3 regions of the Halomonas mongoliensis genome follow, and region 1 is predicted to be linked to each of the others. Evidence: riboswitches for the same ligand, from Rfam matches in the RefSeq annotation. Region 1 holds a riboswitch; each other region holds the start of a gene.
The links. Region 1 has a riboswitch for thiamine pyrophosphate ahead of ACRYRV_RS11325 (sodium:solute symporter family transporter). Riboswitches for the same ligand answer to the same signal wherever they lie in the genome.

Region 1 (2,257 bases):
CCGCACCGAGAGACCGCGCCGGCCGGAGCTCGCCACCGCCATGGAGGCGATGGCGTTCTGTAGGGTATCGACGCTGGAGGCCACCAGGGTCACCGCCAGCACCAGGGCCGGCAGGCCAAGCCATGCCGGCGCGGCGGAGAGCAGCGCGAAGAAGGGAATCGGCGGCTCGCCGAGCGGCAGCGCGTGCATGGCGGCCACCATGCCCAGCCCGCCGATGGCCATCACCACCAGCAGGCTGCTGGCCCCGCCCAGCAGGGCCCCGCGGGCCAGGGCGCGGTCATCCTCGGCGGCCCACACCCGCTGCCAGTAGCCCTGGTGGAAGAGGTTGGCCGCGGTGACGGCGATCACCAGGGTGAGCGCCACCGAGAGCGCGCTGCTCGTGGGAATCGAGGGCATCACGGCCTCGGCGGGCATGGGCGGCAGCCACCACCAGGCCACGCCGCCCACCAGCACCAGCAGGGCCAGCAGCAGCCAGGCCTGCCAGCGGTCGGTGGCGAGGCTCGCCCGCAGCCCGCCCAGGGTGGTGTAGACCAGGGTGACCACCGCCACCCCGAGGATCACCAGCGCCGGCGGCACGTCCGAGAGCAGCGCGGCGATGGCGCCGATGGCGGTGAGCTCGGCGGCCAGGAAGATCGCCATGTAGGCCACCGAGACGAAGGAGACCCAGCGCCGCACCCCGGCGCCGTAGCAGGACTCGGCGAACTCGCCGATGCTGCGCCCCTCCGGCAGGTGACGGCGGATCGCCGGGCCGTAGAGCCCCAGCACGATAAAGGGCAGCGAGGAGCCGATGGCGTAGCCGGCCAGCGCCACCGGCCCCACGAAGGCGCCGATCTCCGGCGGCGCGAAGAGGATCCAGGCGCCCATGCTGGAGGCCAGGAAGGACAGACCGATGGCCTGGGCCCCTTGGGAGTTGCGGGCGGTGACGTAGTCATCGAGCAGGCCGTCGGCCCGGCGGGCCCTGAGGCCCAGGAAAGCAAAGCACAGCAGCGCCGCGCCGAGCACGGCAGACGTCAGGTAGGGCATGTCGCGCTTCCTCCGCCGGCATGAACCGGATCAGGTCCAGGGTCGGCGCTTGGCCCTCTCAGCCCCCGCAGCTGCGGCGGGACTCCCCTGGCGACAAGTGAATGAGTTGTGTGGGCCCGCCGCTGTCGGTAACGCGACGGGCCGGAGGCATCATAGCGAGGCCATGGGCTGGCGGCCAGAGGCTACGGGGTCACCACTGACCACCCGACCACGACGTTGGAGCCCTCTCGCGGCGAGACGATGTAAAAGCCACCCCTCTTGATTAGTATGAGCGGATACTATCGGCATAGAGCGGGGAGCAAGCCTTGCTGAATCTTGACACTCGTCTTCGACAAGCAGCCTTTCAGCGCCTTGAGGCCATCACTCGACAGTTTTCGAATGATGTCCCCTGGGAAGCCATTGCTGAACCTGTGCCTATGGGTGAAGAGACGTTCTATATCGCCAGCCGGGCCATTGGCATTTTCAAACCCAGACAGATGCCGGATGGCATTTTGAGCATCAAGACCGTGGTGCCCAAGCAGGGGCGAGTCAATATCTATTCCGATGGCGCAAGCGATGAGGGAGGCTTCTGGTACTCGCTTGAGGCGGGAGGAACAGCCAAGGCGGCAAATCGGCAGCTACTGATTAGCTATGAAAGGCAAGACCCCATCATCTACCTGATGGGCGTGGCTCCAGGTCGCTACTTCCCCTTATGGCCCTGCTATATCGATAGCGTGGACCTAGCTAGAGAGCTATGCCATGTCAGCATGCGCGAAAGAATCGGCGATGTGCGCCGTGTCGCAGAGACCACCGGCACCTACGACGTCGATGAACTAGAAAAACGCTACGTCATCCGTGAAGCCAAAACGCGGGTTCATCAGGCAGAGTTCCGTGCACGCGTGATGCAGGCATACTCCAATCGCTGCGCTATGACCGGTCTACCCGTGCCACAACTGCTCGAGGCAGCCCATATCATCCCGGACCCGCATCCAGGGAGCACCACCGAAGTCAGCAACGGAATCTCTCTCAGCCGTCTTCACCATCGGGCTTACGATGCCGATTTGATTGGCATAGACCCCGACTACCGGATCCATCTAAATGACGACTTGCTATCGACACAAGATGGCCCGCTTCTCGAAAGCATGAAGCAGCTCAACGGCCACAAAATCTTCACCCCCAAGCGTTTGGATCAAAAGCCAAGCAAAGAGGCCCTTGAGCTGCGCTATCAGCAATTTTTATCTCGATAGAGCCCCTA
Region 2 (2,257 bases), 480 kb from region 1:
CAGGGTAGCGCCGCCGCGGACCGCGGCCACCACGGTCTCCACCAGGCCGCGCTCGGCGCACAGGCGGGGATCGGTGACGAGGTAGAGGGAGAGGTCAAGTCGCATCGTGAAACTCCAGAGGGGGAAGGGCATCGAGGGCGTCGCCCTCCAGGGTGTGGAGGGCGTCGAGGAAGGCCACGGCGAAGCTGCCGGGGCCGCGGGCGCCCTGGCCGGCCCCCTGGCCCGCGGCCCCGTAGCACGCCAGCGCCGCCACGGTCGCCTCGAAGGGGTCCTCGGCCCCCACCAGAAACGCCGCCACGACGCCGGTCAGGGCGCAGCCCAGGGTGGTGACCCTGGGCATCAGGGGGTGGCCGCCGCGGACCCGGGCCAGGCGGTGGCCGTCGGTGACGAGATCCACCTCGCCGGTGACCGCCACCACGCAGCCGACCCGACGGGCCAGGCGAGTCGCGGCCTGCTCGGCGGCCTCGGCCGGGTCGCTGCTGTCCACGCCGCGCCCGCCCGAGCCGCCGGCCTCCAGGGCGATGATCTCGGAGGCGTTGCCGCGTACCACCGTGGGCAGGCGCTCCAGCAGCCGGGCGACGGTGGTGCGCCGGTAGGCGGTGGCGCCCACGGCGACCGGGTCCAGCACCCAGGGCTTGCCGGTCAGGCGGGCCGCCTCGGCGGCCTCGTCCATGGCCTCTACCCAGTGGGGGGAGAGGGTGCCGATATTGAGCGTCAGGGCGTCGGCGATGGCGGCGAATTCGGCCGCTTCCTCCCGGGCGTGCACCATGGCCGGCGAGGCGCCGATGGCCAGCAGCACATTGGCCATGGAGTTCATGGCCACCAGGTTGGTGATGTTGTGCACCAGCGGAGCGCGCTGGCGTACTCGGGCCAGATGGGCCGCGAGGTCGATCCGCGAAGGAGTCGGTGTGGGCATGGGGCCTCCCGGGCGCGGGAGGTGCAGGCAGGCGAGGTCCTTGGCTGCACGACTCCCTACGCCGGCATGATCCGGGTCAGGTTCCAAGGGTGCCTCTCAGCCGCGGCCTGACATCACCGCGGCGCCCCTGTCGTAGTTGGTTGGCGCTGCTTGTCGATGATACGCCGCTGGGGCGGCCACACAAGTGTCAGGGCGCCGCTCGTGCCGCTCCCAGGAAGCGCTCCTGCCAGTAGGCGATCTCCACCGGGGCCGTCTCGACCCGGCGGCCGCGGCCCGGGGCGTGGATCATCTGACCGTCGCCGCGGTAGATGCCCACGTGGCTCGCCTTGCCGCGCCCGGCGGTATCGAAGAAGAGCAGGTCGCCGGGGCGGGCCCTGGGGGCCGAGGGCAGGGTGCGGAACTGGTCGTCGGCGGTGCGTGGCACCGGTATGCCGGCGGCCCGATAGGCGAGCTCCACCAGGCCGGAGCAGTCGAGCGCCTCGGGGGTGTTGCCGCCGAAGCGATAGGGGGTGCCCAGGGCGCTCTGGGCGGCGGCCAGAATCAGCACCCGCTCCATGGAGAGGCCCTCGTCCGACGCCGGGTCGTGCAAGGCAAGCTCACGGCCGGCGCAGCCGGCCAGCAGGGCCAGCAGCATCAGGCATAGGGAGAAACGCCAGGCGGTCAGGAGAGTCATGCCGAGGGCTCCTGGATGATGGAGGTCCCTCTACATTAGCCTCTGCCCGGAGCCCGGGGAAGCACCCGAGGCTTCACCGAAAGGCGATACGGGTGCCGTGGGCGAGCATCTCGTCCGGGGTCATGGCGTGGCCCGGCACTCCGATCATCTCGTCGCCGCACTGGTCGGACCAGGTCAGCACGCCATGGGTCAGGCCGAGCTCGCCGAGCTTGTCGCGAATCTCGCCGGTGCCGAGGAAGGTCAGGGTCTTGCCGTCGCCGTCGGAGAGCTCCGAGACGCCGCTGCCGTGGTGAAGGCGAACGGTGTAGATGCCGTCCATGGACTCCACCTCCACGATGGGGGAGAACCCCTGGGCGATGGCGCGGGCCAGCTCCCTGAGGGTGATATGGTCGCCGAGCTGATAGGCGTGGCCCATGATGGCCTCCTGCACGGGGGTGCATTGGATGTGTTGTAAAGGAAGTGTAGAACTATTTCCCCGCCTGGCAAGGGTCTTTGGCCATAAATTCCGGCCATCGTTTCTTTCTGTTAAAGTCATGTACAGTTGTTTGCGCGCCAGGGCTGGAAAAAGGCGCCCGCTGTCCCCATCCTCTGGGAACCATGTCATGAGCAACAGGAGCCGCACATGAGCTTTCAGGGCGAGCAGCACCCCGGGGTCCAGACCCCCACCG
Region 3 (2,257 bases), 260 kb from region 1:
GTCGGCGGCCCTCCTCGCGGCCGACTGCTAGGGTAATCACCATGAGCCCCTCTGGCTCAGCATAGCGGCAATGCCGCGCTACCATGATGGACGCCCCGGGAGCCCCTGATGCCCTTGCCTCTTGCCCCGCCCCACCTCACCTCCGCTTCCGCCGGCACCACGCGGCCGTGGCGCCTGGCCCTGGAGCTGGCCCTGGGGGGCATCGCTCTGCTGGGTCTGCTTGCACTGCTGGGGCTGCCGGCGAGCCAGGCAGGCGGCGCCTCCCTCCCCTGGGTGGCGGCGCTGGCCTCCGTGACCTACCTGGGCATGGCGGCCCTGCTGTGGCGAGGGCTGAGGCGAGGCGCCTGGCCCCGAACGCGTTTGGGCCCGGCCAACCGGGTTACCCTGGCGCGGGGAGTGCTGGTGGCGCTGCTGGCCGGCACCCTGGCGGCCCCGGCCCTGCTGGCCGCCCAGGCGGCGTGGCTCTTCGTCCTGGCCCTGGTCGCCCTGGCGCTGGACGGGGTGGACGGCTGGGTGGCCCGCCGCACCGGCAGCGCCAGCGCCCTGGGGGCCCGCTTCGACATGGAGCTCGACGCCTTCTTCATCCTGGTGCTCTGCCTGGCGCTGCTGCTGCTCGGCCGGGTCGGCCCCTGGGTGCTGGCCATCGGCGCCATGCGCTACGCCTTCGTGGCGGCGAGCTGGCGCTGGGCCTGGCTCGCCGGCGAGCTTCCCGAAAGCCTGCGCCGCAAGGCGGTGTGCGTCTGGCAGGTGGCGGCGCTGATGCTGGCCCTGCTGCCGGCCACGCCGGGCCCGCTCGCCGTCTGGCTGGCCGCCACCGCTCTAGCGGGGCTCACCCTCTCCTTCGCCGTGGACGTGCGCTGGCTCTACCGACACCGATAAGCCTCGGGGCTGGCAAAAACATCCTGGCCTGCTAGAGTGGGCCTTCGCTTGACGGGGTGCCGGTGGAACCGGCTGAGATCGCCATACGACACTGCTTGTTTGCAATGAGCTGTCGTCACGGCGGGGCCCGTTGAACCTGATCCGGTTAGTACCGGCGTAGGAATCAAGCGGCGGCCTCCCCTCGGCTACCCAGGTGTAGCGCATCCCCCCAGGCCCCACTCCCTCCCTCGCCCCCACTCCGGATCGTCACTCGTCTCCGGAGAAGATCATGGGCTACCGCTTCAGCGATCTCACCGCCGCCTGCCAGGACGACTGGCGCGCCTATATCGAACACGACTTCGTGCGCGGCCTGGCCGAGGGCACCCTCGAGGAGGGCGCCTTTCGCCACTACCTGAAGCAGGACTACCTCTTCCTGATTCACTTCGCCCGGGCCTACGCCCTGGCCGCCTACAAGAGCCGCACCCTGGACGACCTGCGCCAGGCCCACGAGGGCCTCAAGGCGATCGTCGACCTGGAGCTGGGCCTTCATGTGGGCTACTGCCGCGACTGGGGCATCAGCGAGGCCGACCTCGCCGAGCTGCCCGAGGCGCGGGCCACCATGGCCTACACCCGCTACGTGCTGGACACCGGCAACCGCGGCGACCTGCTCGACCTCCACGTGGCCCTGGCCCCCTGCCTGGTCGGCTACGGCGAGATCGCCGACTGGATCAACGCCCGGCCTGGCACTGTCCGCGGCGACGCCAACCCCTTTGAGGCCTGGATCGCCATGTACGAGAGCGAAGAGTTCCAGGCCGCCCGCCGCGCCGAGGAGGCCTGGCTCGACGCCCGCCTGAAGGATGTCACCCCGGCGCGCTTCGCCGAGCTCACCCAGGTCTTTCGCGACGCCACCCGGCTCGAGATCGACTTCTGGCAGATGGGGCTGGATCGCGCCGACTAATGGCGTCTCACCCCTCACCCCTCACTGTTAACCCTTCACAACAACATCGAGGTTCCCCGAATGAGCAAGACCGCCCACTTCCTCGCCGAGACCGCCAAGGTCGACGAGGCCGCCATTCAGCCGCTGCCCGGCTCCCGCAAGGTCTACGTCGAGGGCTCGCGCCCGGACATCCGCGTGCCCTTCCGGGAGATCTCGCTCTCACCGACGAAGACCTCCGGTGCCGATGAGGAGAATCCGCCGCTGCTGGTCTACGATACCTCCGGCCCCTACACCGACCCGGAAGCCGAGATCGACCTGCGCCGCGGCCTGCCCGAGCTGCGCCGGGCCTGGATCGAGGAGCGCGGCGACACCGAGTTCCTCGACGGCCCCACCAGCGAGTACGGCCGGCGCCGCGCCAACGACCCAACGCTCGCCCAGCTGCGCTTCGACCTGACCCGTACG

Region 2: linked by a shared signal. The riboswitch ahead of thiM (hydroxyethylthiazole kinase) and the one ahead of ACRYRV_RS11325 (sodium:solute symporter family transporter) in region 1 are both predicted to bind thiamine pyrophosphate.
Region 3: linked by a shared signal. The riboswitch ahead of tenA (thiaminase II) and the one ahead of ACRYRV_RS11325 (sodium:solute symporter family transporter) in region 1 are both predicted to bind thiamine pyrophosphate.

The regions. Positions count from the first base shown of each region.
Region 1 covers NZ_CP199288.1:2,399,454-2,401,710, reverse strand. The annotation lists gene ACRYRV_RS11325 (sodium:solute symporter family transporter) at 1-1,023, opposite strand, end outside; TPP riboswitch at 1,013-1,122, opposite strand; gene ACRYRV_RS11320 (HNH endonuclease) at 1,329-2,249, shown strand; gene ACRYRV_RS11315 (peroxidase-related enzyme) at 2,255-2,257, opposite strand, start outside.
Region 2 covers NZ_CP199288.1:1,923,819-1,926,075, forward strand. The annotation lists gene thiE (thiamine phosphate synthase) at 1-105, opposite strand, end outside; gene thiM (hydroxyethylthiazole kinase) at 95-916, opposite strand; TPP riboswitch at 953-1,055, opposite strand; gene ACRYRV_RS09075 (C40 family peptidase) at 1,104-1,589, opposite strand; gene ACRYRV_RS09080 (DUF6482 family protein) at 1,663-2,004, opposite strand; gene gloA (lactoylglutathione lyase) at 2,212-2,257, shown strand, end outside.
Region 3 covers NZ_CP199288.1:2,659,449-2,661,705, reverse strand. The annotation lists gene ACRYRV_RS12480 (CDP-alcohol phosphatidyltransferase family protein) at 109-879, shown strand; TPP riboswitch at 922-1,059, shown strand; gene tenA (thiaminase II) at 1,148-1,816, shown strand; gene thiC (phosphomethylpyrimidine synthase ThiC) at 1,877-2,257, shown strand, end outside.